One region of the Methylobacterium guangdongense genome, then DNA from elsewhere that is predicted to be linked to it. Evidence: predicted binding sites of a transcription regulator. Region 1 holds the regulator's gene; each other region holds the start of a gene.
What was found. Region 1 encodes LexA, which represses DNA repair genes until DNA is damaged. Its sites were predicted from a motif close to TGTTCNNNNTGTGTTCNG; they were not measured.

Region 1 (5,013 bases):
GTCTCACGCATCTGCGTGAGTTCCTCGGCGGTGGCGTAGCAATGATAGGCGCGGCCTGCGGCCAGCAGTTCCTCGGCCACGGCCCGGTGGCGCTCGGCCCGGGCGAACTGGAACACCACGTCGCCGTCCCAGTCGAGGCCGAGCCAGGTGAGTCCGTCGAGGATCGCGTCGATCGCGCCCTTGGTGGAGCGCTCCCGGTCGGTATCCTCGATGCGCAGCAGCATCTTGCCGCCCGTGTGGCGGGCGTAGAGCCAGTTGAACAGGGCCGTCCGGGCCCCGCCGATATGCAGGTAGCCGGTGGGCGAGGGGGCGAAGCGCGTGACGACGGCTGAGGACATCGGTCCGGTATGTTCGGGGCGGGGCGGGGAGCGCGAAAGGGTGAGCGCGACTGGAGCGGGCTCGACAGGGCGCACGTAGCACGAAGCGCCGCCTGTAGCACGGGGCCGCGGATGCGTTAAGAATCAGCCGGGGAATCGCCCGGCCGCCGACGACAGGTCGCGCGGATCGGGGCAGGGGCAATGCGGCGGATCGGCGCGAGGCTGACGGGGGGCGCCCTGGCGCTCACCGGCCCGCGCGTGCCTGCGCTCCCGGCGTTCCGCCACTGGGTGGCCGATGGCCTCACCCGGGAGGCGGAGCAGCGCCGCCTGTTCCCCTGGCTGGCGGTGGCGTTCGGGGCCGGGATTCTCGTTTACTTCGGCGCCGCTGACGGAACGCCGATCCTGGCCGCGCCGCTCATCGGGGCCGCCCTGGCGCTGGCGCCGGTGCCGTTCCTGGGGGCGCGGCCGGTGGCGATGGCGCTGGCGCTGGCAGCGGGCTTCGCCTTCCTCGGCTTCGCGGCGGCGACCTGGCGGGTCGCGCAGGTGGCCGCGCCGATCCTGGCCCGGACCACGATCGGACCGCTCACCGGGACGGTCGAGGCCCTCGACGAGCGCGAGGTCGGCGCGCGGCTGGTGATCCGGGTGGAGAGCTTTGCCGGGCTCGGACCCGAAGCGCGGCCGGTGCGGGTGCGGGTCTCGTTCCGCAAGACGCCGATCCCGCGGCCCGGCGAGACCATCGCGGCGACCGCCCGCCTGCTGCCGCCCCCGGAGGCGGCCCGGCCCGGCGGCTACGACTTCGCCCGGGACGCGTATTTCCAGGGGATCGGCGCGGTCGGCTCGCTCCTCGGGGCAGTGACGGTGCGGGCACCCACGGAACCGCCGCCCCTGGGCCTACGCCTCGCCGCGTTGCTGGACGAGGCCCGCAACGCCCTGACCCGCCGGATCGCGGAGTCCGAGGGCGGGCAGGCGGGGGCGGTGGCGGCCGCCCTGGTGACCGGCAAGCGGGGGCTGATCGGCCCGGCCACCAACGACGCCCTGCGCGCCGCCGGCATCTACCACGTGGTCTCGATCTCGGGCCTTCACATGGTGCTGGCCGCCGGCGTCGTGTTCTGGCTGGTGCGGGCCGCCCTCGCCCTCGTGCCGTTTTGCGCCCTGTTCTGGCCGATCAAGAAGATCGCGGCCAGCTTCGCCATGGTGGGGGTGAGCGCCTACTGCGCCTTCTCGGGCTGGGACATCGCCGCCGAGCGCTCGCTGATCATGACGCTGATCATGCTGGGGGCGATCCTGGCCGACCGGCCGGCCCTGTCGATGCGCAACCTCGCGCTCGCCGCCCTGATCGCGCTCGCCCGCGAGCCGGAGGGGCTGCTCGGCCCGAGCTTCCAGATGTCGTTCGGCGCGGTCGCCGGGCTAATCGCCTGCGCCCGGCTGATCGACGGGCGCCTGTTCGTGCGGCCCGGGGCGGGGCGGATCGGCCGCCTCGTCGGGACCGGCCTGTCGGCGGTCACCGGGACGCTGGCGACGACGCTGGTGGCGCAGATCGCGACCGCGCCCTTCGCCACCTACCACTTCCAGACGATCCAGCCCTTCGGCCTCATCGGCAACGCGCTGACCCTGCCCCTGGTGTCGCTGGTGGTGATGCCCGCGGCCGTGATCGGGTGCCTCGCCTATCCCTTCGCCCTCGACCGGCCGGTCTGGTGGCTGATGGGGCAGGCGGTGGGCGGCATGCTGGCGATCTCGAACTGGATCGCCGGGTTCGAGCGGGCGAGCCTCGTGGTACCGGCCTTCGGCACAGGCGCGCTCGCCGCCCTGACGGCGGCCCTGCTGCTGGCGACGCTGCCGGCCTCGCGGCTGCGCTGGCTCGCCCTGCCACCCATCCTGCTGGGCCTCGGCCTGCTGGCCCGGCCGGAGCGCCACGACCTCTACGTCGACCGCCAGGGCTGGGGCGCCGCCGTGCGCGGCCCTGACGGAAGCCTCTCGGTCCTCGGCAGCCCCTCAAATTTCGTGCTGGAGCAATGGCTGAAGGCGGATGGCGACGGGCGGCGGCTCGATCGCGGGTCCGGCGCGCGCGCCGGGGGGCGCTGCGACCGGCTCGGCTGCACCGCCCTCCTGCGGGACGGGAGGCCGGTCACCCTGGTCCGCGACCGCCGGGCCTTCCCGGAGGATTGCGCCCGGGCGGCCGTGCTGATCACGAGCCTCACGGCACCGCCGACCTGTATGGGGCCGCTGGTGATCGACCGCCGGGTCCTGGCCGCACACGGGGCCGTGGCCCTTCGGGCCGACGGGGCCGGATTCACGATGCAGACCGCCCATGGCGACGGCCGGTCCGTCCCCTGGCGCCCCCGGCCCGCACCCAAAGCCGATCCCCCCGCCGAAACGGCCGGCGGCATGGCCGCGACCGAGGCGCCTCAGGCCCCGGTGGAGGCCGGCGCCGAAGCCCCGGCCGAGCCGCTTCAGTAGCGGCGCACGAGGCTGACGAGCCGGCCCTGGATCTGGACCCTGTCGGGACCCAGAACGCGGGTCTCGTAAGCCGGGTTGGCGGCTTCCAGGGCGATCGAGGAGCCACGGCGGCGCAGGCGCTTGAGCGTCGCCTCCTCGTCGTCGATCAGCGCCACGATGATGTCGCCGGTATTGGCGGTGTCCTGCTTGCGGATCACCACGAGGTCGCCGTCGAGGATCCCGGCCTCGACCATCGAATCGCCCCGCACCTCGAGAGCATAATGCTCGCCGCCCGCGAGGAAGTCCGGCGAGAGCGTGATGGCGTGGCTCTGGTTCTGGATCGCCGAGACCGGCGTGCCGGCCGCGATCCGGCCCATGACCGGGATCGAGACCGCCCGGCCGGATTCGTCGATCATCCGCGCGCTCGCCGGCATCGGCGAGGCCGCCGGCTGCCGGGACTTGCCGCCCTCCACCACGCTCGGGGTGAAGCGGCGCGGCTCGGGGGCCGGCGAAGCCGCCTGCGAGAGGCTTTCCGGAATACGGATCACCTCGATGGCGCGCGCCCGATTCGGCAGGCGGCGCAGGAAGCCGCGCTCCTCCAGGGCCGTGATCAGCCGGTGGATACCCGATTTCGACTTGAGGTCGAGCGCATCCTTCATCTCGTCGAAGGAGGGGGGAACGCCGCATTCCTGCATGCGGCTCTGGATGAACCGCAGGAGGTCCAGCTGCTTGCGCGTGAGCATCGACGGGGGCCTCGCGGCTTTGGGACCGCCCCGGGGACGGCCGCTGAAACAAATCGCGAACAGGTTAAACGTTCCGCAAGTGTTCTGCAAGAGCGTTATGGCTACGCTCTGTGCCGTCCGGCGGGATGGTTGTCGAGGCCCGTCAGCCGCGATCGGGATGCGCCCGTCGTATCGGTCTTGCGGGCCGGTGCGCAAGCTCACGCCGCCGGACAGGCCCCCGGCGCAGGATACGTGGCGGGGCGATTCGATCACCCCGTGAGCGAATCGGGACGGGGCGCGGCATGGGCGGAGTTCGACCGAGCAGACGTGGACTCCTCGCGGGTGGCGGCGTCCTGGCGGCCGCCGCACTGCTGCCGCGGGCCGCCCAGGCCGCGCCGCGGACCATCCTGAACGATGCGAGCGGCCTCAACCCGACTCCGGTGGTGCGTCACGCCAAGCTCCCGACGGGATCGACCGAAGCCCTGATCGAAGCCGTGCGCGCCGAGATCCGGGACGCCGCCACGGCGGGCCGCCCGGTCGCGGTCGGCGTCGCGCGCCACTCGATGGGCCGCCAGAGCCTCGCCCGCGACGGGACGGCACTGACCCTGGAGGGTGGCCCGATCGAGCCCGATACGGCCGCCGGCCTCTATCGGGTCGGGGCCGGGGCGCGCTGGTCGCAGGTCATCCGGGAACTCGACCGGATCGGCTTCTCGCCGGCGGTGATGCAGTCGAACAGCGATTTCGGAATCGGCTCGACCTTCAGCGTGAACGCCCATGGCTGGCCGGCGCCGCGCGGGCCGTTCGGCTCCACGGTCCGCAGCCTCCGCCTCGTCCTGGCGGATGGCAGCCTCGTGACCTGCTCCCGCACCGAGAACGCCGAGCTGTTCGGGCTGGCGATGGGCGGCTACGGCCTGTTCGGGATCGTGGTCGACCTCGTGGTCGAGATGGTGCCGAATGCCCTCCTGACGCCGACCTACGCGGTGATGCCGTCGGCCGACTTCGCCCCCGCCTTCGTGGCCGCTCTGGCGCACGACCCGCGGCTGCGCATGGCCTATGGCCGGCTCTCGGTGGCGCGGGCCGGGTTCTTCGACGAGGCGATCCTGGTCACCTACGCGGAGGCGGAGCACCCGCCAAAGGTCCTGCCCGCGGCGGCCAGCCAGGGCGCATTCACGGCGGTCTCGCGCGAGATCTACCGCGCCCAGGTCGGCAGCGAATTCGGCAAGCGCGCCCGCTGGATCGCCGAGACCCGGCTCAACCCGACGCTGGATCCGGGCCTCGCCACCCGCAACAGCCTGATGAACGAGCCGGTCGCCAACCTCGCGGCGCGCGACCGCAGCCGCACCGACATCCTGCACGAGTATTTCGTGCCGCCCGACCGGTTCGCGGGGTTCCTTGCCGCCTGCCGGCAGATCATCCCGGGCTCGGGCTGCGACTGCCTGAACGTCACCCTGCGCTACGTGGCGGCGGACCCCGACTCGACGCTCGCCTACGCGCCGACCCCGCGCATCGGCGCGGTGATGTCGTTCTCGCAGGGGCTC
Region 2 (5,013 bases), on a different contig from region 1:
TGAAGCGTCGGGCGAAATGGGCTTGGCTGGCGAAGCCGCAACCATAGGCCAGCATGCCGATCGACAGGTGGGCGCAGGCCGGGTCGGACAACCGCTTCGCCGCCGTCTCCAAGCGGCGGTCCCAGATATAGTCGGAGATGTGCCGGCCGCGCTCGTGGAACAACTCCTGTAGCCGGCGGAGCGACAGCCCCATCGCGGCGGCCAGATGGGGCGGGTCCAAACCGGGATCGCCCAGATGAGCCTCGACATAGGCTTTGGCGCGCTGAACCGTGACGTTGCCGTGCACGGAACGCGGCACCTCCTGTGCCATCCGTTCGGACAGGCTGGCCACGATCAGGTCGATCCCGATCGACGCCATGCGTTCGGCTGCGTCGGGGCTGAGTTGGCTACCCACCCGGATAAGCTCTCGCACGTAGGTATGGGCCAGGATCGTGGAGGCGAGAGCCCACCGACCGTGTGAGCGCTGTACAGCCGTGACGGGCCGAGAACGTTCTCGAAGCGCTCACGCGGCAGATCGAGCAGCAGCGAACTGTTCATATCCATCATGCAGACGGTCGGACGCGCGTTGAGGACGACGAGATCGCCGGGGCGGGTCTTCGCCTCCTGGTCGCCTTGCTGATAGCTGGCGTTCCCGGAAAGCCTCAGGACGGCATAGATCCGATTGTCGCGACGGCTCTGCCGAATCATGTCGGCCGTCGCTTCCGTCCGCAGGCGTGTGTAGGCGAGGTGCGAGATCGGCACGCTGCCGATACTGGTCACCTCGAGCTTGCCCTGGAAACGCTCGGCGTCATCGGCCTGCAACGCGGCGGGCGCCAAGCGCTCGCAAACCATTTCCCGCCAACGCCGGAACGCGTTCTTGGGATGAACTTCCTCGGTCGAGAAAAACGGTCGCATCCGCAGCCTGGTGAACTGTTCGCCGTCCGTCGTGGCGGGCTGAAAATTCGATAGTATTGTATACAATCTATGATTTCAATGCCGGCTTGCCGGGCAGGTGCGGAATTGCTGTCCGTCGCACCCCCTCCTGCCTGGGAGCCGAACGGCAGACGATCCTTCCAAGCATCGTAACGCCGGGCGGTCCGCGCTCTACGCGTGCGCCACCGGCAACTCGCCAATCTGCGTCGTGTAGCGCGGCGTGCGCATCTCGAACTTCGTGTTCCAGTCCCGCCGGCTCACCAGCCCCGCCCGCCCCGGCACCACCGCGCCCCGGCCCCAGCGCGCGTTGCAGGCGTCCATCGCCGCCATCAGCGGGCCCGACCGCGCCCGATCCAGCGCGCCGATCAGCGCCCGCGGGCTGTGCGACAGTGGCACGAGGTCGTTCGTGACGATCCCCGCCTTGCTGTACCGCCACGGCTGCTCCCCCGGCTCGCGCCAGGTCCTGGCCACCCCGTGCCGCGCCGCCTTGATCAGCGCCAGCGTGTCCGAGCTGTGCTCCGGCAGGCTCACCGTCGTCGAGACCGAGCGCATCGGCGCGCCCCAGTCGTGCTCGCTCGTGTGGTAGAACACCGTCACGTGGTCGGTGCCCAGCCCCTCCCGCCGCAGCTTCTCGCCGAGCCGCGTCGCGTGGGCGGCCACAGCCTCCTCCAGGGTGGCGCGGTCCTCGATCCGGCCGGAGAACGAGCGGGTCACCGCGCAGCCCTTGCGCCGGGCCGGTACCAGCTCCAGCGGCAGGCAGGCGAGCCCGCGCAGCTCGTGGATGATCCGCTCGCCCACCACGGTCAGGCCCTTGCGCACCGGCCGCGGGTCGAGGTCGCGCAGGTCCGCCACGCTCTCGACGCCCATGGCTTCGAGCTTGGCGAGCGAGGCCCGGCCGATGCCCCAGACCTCCGCCACCGGGATCCGGCACAGCCAGTGCGCGTAGGCCTCCGGGTCGGTCAGATCGCACACGCCGCCGAGGGCGCGCACCGTCTTGGCGATGTGGTTGGCGAGCTTGGCCAGCGTCTTGGTCGGGCCGATGCCGACACAGGTCGGGATGCCGGTCCAGGCCCGCACGGTGGCGCGCAGGTCCCGGGCGAGTTCGACCCGCAGCACGGGCGCCACGTCGGTGAGGTTCAGGAAGCTCTCGTCGATGGAGTAGATCTCCACCTGCGTGCTGAACTGGCGGTAGACCGCGTTGGTGCGCCCCGACATGTCGCCATAGAGCGTGTAGTTCGACGAGAACACGCGCACGCCCTGCGCCCGGCACAGGTCGCGGATCTTGAAATACGGATCGCCCATGCGGATGCCGAGCGCCTTGGCCTCGGCGGTCCGGGCGATGGCGCAGCCGTCGTTGTTGGAGAGCACGATCACCGGCACCCGGGCGAGCCTGGGGTCGAACACGCGCTCGCACGAGCAGTAGAAGCTGTTGCCGTCGATCAGCGCCACGGCGCGGCCGCCGCCGATCCGGTCGCGCAGCCGGGCCTCGGGGGTGCTCACGCGCGCTGTCCGCGGGCGACGTGCCAGCGGATCGAGAAGCGCACCACGCCCCAGATTACGCCCTCGCCGAGTTCCTCGACCGCGAAGACGGGCAGGTCCGGGTTGCAGAAGGCGAGCCGTGCGACGTTGCCCTCGACGACGAGGCGCTTGCACGACATCTGGCCGTCGATCGCCGCTACGACGATGCTGCCGTGGGCGGCCTTGAGGCTGCGGTCGACGCAGGCGAGGTCGCGGTCGTAGATGCCCGCGCCCTCCATGGAGGATCCGCTGATGCGCCACAGGAACGTGGCGGGCGGGTTGGGCACGAGCCAGCGGGGCAGCTCAAGGGCATCCTCGACGAAGTCGTCGGCCGGCGATGGGAAGCCGGCGCACAGCGCTTGTCCGATCAGCGGCACGCGGACGGCGTCGGGGCTGTCCACGAGCAGTGCGTCGATCCGGTTGAGATGCACCCGTGCCCCCGGCTAGATAGAACATACGAAGAACAAAGCACTGGGCGGCCCCGTGGTTCAACCGGTTCGGGCGTCCGTGCCGAAAGCGCGGTGGACTTGTGTGGACAGCGTGGACAAACGCGAACGGCGACATCGCCTTGCGCCGACTTCCGCAGAAGCGGGTTGAGGCGTGCGATGATGACGTTGTTCGCGATGCCGCTGTTCACGCGCTGCCGGAAGCGTCAGGGGCCGGCGTCGTTGGAGAGCGGCGCGCTCACGAGACGGGGAACACGGCCAGGCGGCTCCCGGGCGCAGCGGCGCTGCGGTATCGGCCGATGACGAGACCGGCGCGCCGGAGGGCGGGACGATCCGCGGCCTATTCAGTGAGATCCCGGATGACGTCGCCGCGCGTCTGCGGCCAGATCAGGACGGCGCGGCCCAGCGCGCCCGTGGCCTCTGTCGATCTGGCCCGTCCGGGGCTTCCCGGGCGGGTGGTGGAGAGGTGTCGTTCGGGTTGACGATGTAGACTGCGCATACGACAGCCTCTCACGCGCTGTACGCGAGCTGGCAGGTTGACGCACGCCTGGATTGCATATTTGTGCGCAACTCAATCGCTCACCATCTTGTTCGTCAGACGGTCGACAGACCGATCGACATCGCCATTCCATCCGAAGGCCACGTTCGCATGACTGCCCCTCTCACCGCTCCCACGCCGCCGAAGCTGACGACCGACGCCGATCGCACGATCGGCAGTCGCGTCGCCGCGCTCCGGGTGGCCCAGGGCTTGAGCCAGAGTGCGCTCGGGAATGCCCTCGGCGTCAGCTTCCAGCAGGTGCAGAAGTACGAGAAGGGGCGCAACCGCATCGGTGCGGGCCGGCTTCAGACGATCGCCGACATCCTGAAGGTCCCGGTCGAGACCTTCTTCGCCCGCGAGCCGGGATCGACCGGGTCCGAACCGGGTCCGGCAACCTTCCTCGAGGATCCGCAGGCGATGGAACTCGTGAAGGCCTTCGCGCGCATCACGGACAGCGCCACGCGGGCCAGCGTCGTGACGATCGTGAAGGCGACGGCGGGCCTGCAGTCACAACCGGATCGGGACTAGCGGCGCCGGCCGGCGAACGCCCCGACCGGCACGCCCGGAGCCCGGCCCGTCGAATCTCGATCGCCCGCGGTCTGCACAGACGCCACGCGCGCAGCTTGTGCCGTCTGGACCGCATTCGTGCTGAGCGACCGTACGAATGCGGTGATGGCGCAGCCGGCGATCTCGCAGCCGCACCCGTCCTCTGAACTTCACGGGGTATCAGCCGTTCCTGTGCCGCAACACGCGCACGGAAGATTTCATGACCCGCACCCTCATGGCGCTCGCAGGGGCTCTGCCCTTCCTCTTCGCCCAGCCGGCCTCGGCGCAGGTCGTGACCGGAGGCGCGGGAAACACGGGTGTCGCGCCACCGGCGAGAACCGGAGGCGCAGGCGCGGGAGCGAGGGATCTTGGCCCCAGTCCGATCACCCGCGGAAACGAGGCCAACCCCAGCAACTCGCCGATCCCGGGCACGACCCCCGGCGTCAACATCGGCGGTGCGCCGACCAGTGGACCGCCCGGGACGGGCGGCACGTCCGGCGGCCCGTCGCTCGGCCGGTAGGACAAGGGACCCCGCACGGATTCGACCATCGGGCGGGGAACCTTCGATGGGCCTGTGAGCCGGGACGATGTGCCACGCGCCTCGAAGACGGGATGGCGGACGTCGACCGGGCCATGCCGGAACCGAGGCGTTGATCGTCCCGGCGCGCGGCCGCGGGCGATAACGTCTGCCGTGCCGGTGAACCGGACAGGCTTACGGGGGCGCCTCCGCGAAGACGCGTCGGCGGCTGATCTGCGGAGCGGCGAGAAGCGCTTCTTCGGCCCACCTTGCGCCGAAGCCCGCGATACGGCCGACAACTCAGCCTCCGTCGTCTGTCGCCCATCCGGATCGGTCGCAGCGACGTCGTCATATCCTCGTCTGATGAAGTCCCGCGGCTTCGGCCAAGCCCACGCGGGCGTTCGGCTAGATCCGCCACGGAGCCGATCAGCGCTTGCGCCGGACCCTCTCGATGCGGGGCCGATCCATCAACGCGTCGAGCAGCGTCGCGTATGGCGCGCTGTTTCAGGACGCTGATGCGACGTATGCGGATCGCT
Region 3 (5,013 bases), on a different contig from region 1:
TCGACCACGCCCCCGCGGGCTTCCTGTCGATCGATCCGGCGGGCGCCATCGTGTACATGAACGCCACGCTGGCGGCCTGGCTCGGCTACGACCTCGCGAGCGTCGGCCCCGGCGGCCCGCACCTCACCGAGATCGCTCCCGAGGCGGATGTCCTCGTGCGCACCGCCGGGATGCCCGGCGAGGTCCGCACCGACCGCTTCGACCTCGACCTGCGCCGCCGCAACGGCCACATCCTGCCGGTGCGGCTCTACCACCGGGTTGCCTTCGGCAAGGACGGCAAGCCCGGCTCCTCGCGCACCTTCGTGATCAACCGCTCGGCCGGTGCCGAGACCGACGAGCCGCAGCGCGCCGCCGAGGTGCGCCTCGCCCGGTTCCTCAACAATTCCCCGATCGCCATCGCGACCCTCGACAGCGCCGGGCGGATCGCCCGGGCCAACGCCTCCTTCACCCGGCTGTTCGGCACGGTGGCGCGGCAGGCCGAGGACGGCGCGCTCGAGGGCGAGGGCACGCTGCGGGCCGAGCCGAATGTCGGCGACTCGGTGACCGACCGCACCAGCCTGGAGGCCGGCCTCACCCGGGCCTCGCGCGGGCTGACCGATCCCGAGCCGATCGAGGTCCAGCTCAACGGTCCGGGCGGGCGCTCGGCGCGGGTCTGGCTGAGCCCCGCCGACGGCGGCGATCCGGGCCAGCAGACCGACGAGGCCGAGCGCGTCATCCTGTACGCCCTCGACACGACCGCGCAGCGCCAGCTGGAGCAGCAGGTCGCCCAGGCCCAGAAGATGAACGCGGTCGGCCAGCTCGCGGGCGGCATCGCGCACGACTTCAACAACGTGCTGCAGGCGATCATCGGCTATTCGGATCTGCTGCTGGCGAGCCACCGGCCGACCGATCCGGCCTTCCAGGACATCATGCAGATCAAGCAGAACGCCAACCGGGCGGCGGGCCTCGTCCGCCAGCTTCTGGCGTTCTCCCGGCGGCAGACCCTCCGGCCGGAGGTGATGAGCGTCGGGGAGGCCCTCTCCGAACTCACGCTCCTGCTGAAGCGCCTGCTCGGCGAGCGCGTCGCCCTGGAGTTGAAGCACGGCCGCGAGGTCTGGCCCGTCAAGGCCGACGTCAACCAGTTCGAGCAGGTGATCGTGAACCTCGCGGTCAACGCGCGCGACGCCATGCCGGAGGGCGGCAAGCTGGTGATCCGCACCGAGAACGTCACCGATCCAGGTCCGGCGGCGGCGGCCGAGGGGCGCGGCGGGGCGCCCGCGGGGGATCACGTGCTGATCGAGGTCCGCGACACCGGCCAGGGCATCCCGCCCGAGCTGATGGAGAAGATCTTCGAACCGTTCTTCACCACCAAGGAGATCGGCAAGGGCACGGGCCTCGGCCTCTCCACGGTGTTCGGCATCGTCAAGCAATCCGGCGGCACGATCGACGTGCAGTCGACGGTCGGGGAGGGCACCGCCTTCCGGATCTACCTGCCGCGGCACGTGCCGGTCGCGGAGCCCGAGGAGGTGCCGGTCCTGCCGCCCGCGCCGGCCCTTCCGCGGACGGATGCCGCGCGCCTGCCGGCGCCGACGAAGGCCGAGGGACAGGCCGATCCGAGCGTGCGCGCCGCCGAGCCGCCCGTCGCCCCGGCGCCGCGTAAGCCCGCCGCCGACCACACCGGCCAGGGCACGATCCTGCTGGTTGAAGACGAGGATCCCGTGCGCGCGGTCAACAGCCGGGCCCTCTCGGCCCGCGGCTACACCGTGCTGGAGGCCGCCTCGGGCCTCGAGGCGCTGGCGATCGTGCGCGAGAACGCCCAGCCGATCGACCTCGTGGTGTCCGATGTCGTCATGCCCGAGATGGACGGCCCGACCCTGCTCCGGGAGGTGCGCAAGCACCAGCCGGACCTGAAGGTAATCTTCGTCTCCGGCTATGCCGAGGACGCTTTCCGCAAGAACCTGCCGGAGGGCGAGACCTTCAACTTCCTGCCGAAGCCCTTCAGCCTGAAGCAGCTCGTCGAAACCGTGAAGAAGACGATGGCGAGCTGAGGGGGCGCTCTCCTCGCTTGAGCACCGACGTGGACCGCCTTGGACCGGCACGCCGGCGGCGTGGGGCGGAGAGACAACTACGCCGCTGTCGATCCGCGAAGCGTACGACCGATCAGCCACGCCAAACCAGCGCGTGCGATGCGGATGAACCGGTACAACGTCCGGTCCGAACGCCCATGCGCACTTGCCGAATAAGAACAAAACGGGTACACGAAAGGGACGTTGACGCGCGTTGTGAACGGCGCTCAACCCCTTCATAAGGAGCCCGCCAGATGGCCCAGCCCGCATTGAAAGTGGTCGACATGCCCCCCGCGGAGAAGGACAAGGACAAGTCCAAGGCGATCGACGCAGCCCTGGCCCAGATCGAGCGCGCCTTCGGCAAGGGCTCGATCATGCGGCTCGGCAAGAACGACAAGGTTCAGGAGGTCGAGACGGTCTCGACCGGCTCGCTGGGCCTCGACATCGCGCTCGGCGTCGGCGGCCTGCCCCGCGGCCGCGTGATCGAGATCTACGGCCCGGAATCGTCGGGCAAGACCACGCTGGCGCTCCACACGATCGCCGAGGCCCAGAAGAAGGGCGGCGTCTGCGCCTTCGTGGATGCCGAGCACGCCCTGGATCCGGTCTATGCCCGCAAGCTCGGCGTCAATCTCGACGACCTGCTGATCTCGCAGCCCGACACGGGCGAGCAGGCCCTTGAGATCACCGACACGCTGGTGCGCTCCGGCGCCATCGACGTGCTGGTGGTCGATTCGGTCGCCGCGCTCACCCCGCGGGCCGAGATCGAGGGCGAGATGGGCGAGAGCCAGCCCGGCCTCCAGGCCCGCCTGATGAGCCAGGCCCTGCGCAAGCTGACCGGCTCGATCTCGCGCTCGAACTGCATGGTGATCTTCATCAACCAGATTCGGATGAAGATCGGCGTGATGTACGGAAGCCCCGAGACCACCACGGGCGGCAACGCCCTGAAGTTCTACGCCTCGGTGCGCCTCGACATCCGCCGCATCTCGACCCTGAAGGATCGCGACGAGGCGATCGGCAACCAGGTCCGCGTGAAGGTGGTAAAGAACAAGGTCGCCCCGCCGTTCAAGCAGGTCGAGTTCGACATCATGTTCGGCGAGGGCGTGTCGAAGGTTGGCGAACTGATCGACCTCGGCGTGAAGGCCGGGATCGTCGAGAAGTCCGGCGCCTGGTTCTCGTACAACAGCCAGCGCCTCGGCCAGGGCCGCGAGAACTCGAAGGGTTTTCTGCGCGACAATCCGAAGATCGCCGCCGAGATCGAAGGCTCGATCCGGCAGAACTCGGGCCTCGTGGCCGAGAAGATCCTGGAGAACGCGACACCGACCGCAGACGATCTCGACGAGGGCGAGGCGTAAGCCCGCGCTGCCGCGCAACCCAAGACGGCTCGCAACGTAATCCTAAATCCAAGATACCAAACGGCCCCGGAGCATATCCGGGGCCGTCTCCGTTTCAGGCTGGAGCGGCCTCAATCCGGCGAACTGGTGGGATCGAATCCCGGCAGCCACCGGCATCCTGATCTCAAACCAAGTCCGCTGGCCGGGCCATCGGGTACTGTCAAAGCTGTCCGGGTCAACGGGGCAGAAGATCGAGCCTCTCTCCGCCGCCACACGCCAGCGGACATCCATCGACGGTTCCAGCGCCTCGCGACCAGGAGCACTTCCATGACGCGACGCTAGGCTCTGGGAAGCACCGCGACGACGCTGTCAGGGACCATCACGGAATGCCTTCCGGGGTAGGCTCTGGAAACGACGAAACCCGGCACGCTTCCGATCCCGAAGGATCGAAATACGTCCGGGTTTTGAAGGGTCCTAGATCGGACCGCACGGAGGCTGACGAGGCGCCTCGACGGCCCATGCGCCAAACCAGCGATCAGATGGATGCGATCGCTCGCAACCGCCACGATCCCAGGCTTAAGCGGCCTCGCCGGCCTCGGCCTGAACCGCCGCCTCACCCTCGACCAGCTTCCAGGTCTTGGTCTTCGAGAACGGACGGCACTCCTCGATGAACACCGTCTGCCCGACCTTGGCGACGTTCGCCTCGTCGTGCGCGTGATAGTTCTTCGAGCGGCGGACGGTCTTCTTCATCACCGGGTGCGTGAAGCGGCGCTCCACCTTCACCACGATGGTCTTCTCACCCTTGTCGCTGACGACGGTGCCCTGCAGGATGCGCTTCGGCATGGTTGTCTCCTAGTCCCCGCCTCAGCCCTTGGCCTGCTGCAGCGTCTTGGAACGCTGCAGAGTCCGGACACGGGCGATGTCGCGGCGGACCTCACGGACGCGGGCGACGTTCTCGAGCTGGCCAGTGGCCCCCTGGAAGCGCAGGTTGAACTGCTCCTTCTTGAGGTTGATCAGCTCGTCATTCAGCTGATCCGGCGACAAAGCCTTGAGATCAGACACTCGTTGGGTCGACTTCACGATATCCTCCGTTCAGTCGGCGATGCGCTGGACGACCCGCGTACGGATCGGGAGCTTCGCGGCGCCGAGGCGAAGGGCCTCCTTGGCGATGTTCTCGGCAACGCCGTCGACCTCGAACATGATCCGGCCGGGATGGACCCGGGCCGCCCAGTAATCCGGGGCGCCCTTACCGGAGCCCATGCGGACCTCGGTCGGCTTCGACGAGACCGGGACGTCCGGGAACACCCGGATCCAGACGCGGCCCTGGCGCTTCATCTCGCGGGTGATCGCGCGGCGGGCCGCCTCGATCTGGCGGGCGGTGACGCGCTCAGGCTCCACCGCCTTCAGGCCGAACTGGCCGAAGTTCAGCTCGAAGCCGCCCTTGGCCGCACCGTGGATGCGGCCCTTGAACTGCTTGCGGAAGCGGGTTTTTTTCGGTTGCAGCATGGCTTCCTACCTTACGCGTGCTCGCGCTCGCGGCGTCCGCGCTCGCGGCCGCCCTCGCCATCGCGCTCACGGCGCCCGCCGGAGCGGCCGCCCTCTTCCTGGGCCTTCTTGTCCTGGGCCATCGGGTCGTG

Region 2: the regulator LexA is predicted to act here: its motif matches at 2,879-2,896, upstream of AAHG09_RS21380 (LexA family protein).
Region 3: the regulator LexA is predicted to act here: its motif matches at 2,221-2,238, upstream of recA (recombinase RecA).

Annotation. Positions count from the first base shown of each region.
Region 1 is NZ_JBBXMX010000009.1:140,004-145,016, reverse strand. It holds gene gltX (glutamate--tRNA ligase) at 1-338, opposite strand, end outside; gene AAHG09_RS18300 (ComEC/Rec2 family competence protein) at 519-2,774, shown strand; gene lexA (transcriptional repressor LexA) at 2,768-3,496, opposite strand; gene AAHG09_RS18290 (FAD-binding oxidoreductase) at 3,778-5,013, shown strand, end outside.
Region 2 is NZ_JBBXMX010000012.1:137,758-142,770, reverse strand. It holds partial or broken gene AAHG09_RS31975 (helix-turn-helix domain-containing protein) at 1-894, opposite strand, end outside; gene AAHG09_RS21385 (Y-family DNA polymerase) at 1,084-2,412, opposite strand; gene AAHG09_RS21380 (LexA family protein) at 2,409-2,861, opposite strand; gene AAHG09_RS21375 (helix-turn-helix domain-containing protein) at 3,526-3,942, shown strand; gene AAHG09_RS21370 (hypothetical protein) at 4,911-5,013, shown strand, end outside.
Region 3 is NZ_JBBXMX010000010.1:191,118-196,130, forward strand. It holds gene cckA (cell cycle histidine kinase CckA) at 1-2,027, shown strand, start outside; gene recA (recombinase RecA) at 2,330-3,397, shown strand; gene rpsQ (30S ribosomal protein S17) at 3,953-4,219, opposite strand; gene rpmC (50S ribosomal protein L29) at 4,241-4,456, opposite strand; gene rplP (50S ribosomal protein L16) at 4,469-4,882, opposite strand; gene rpsC (30S ribosomal protein S3) at 4,894-5,013, opposite strand, start outside.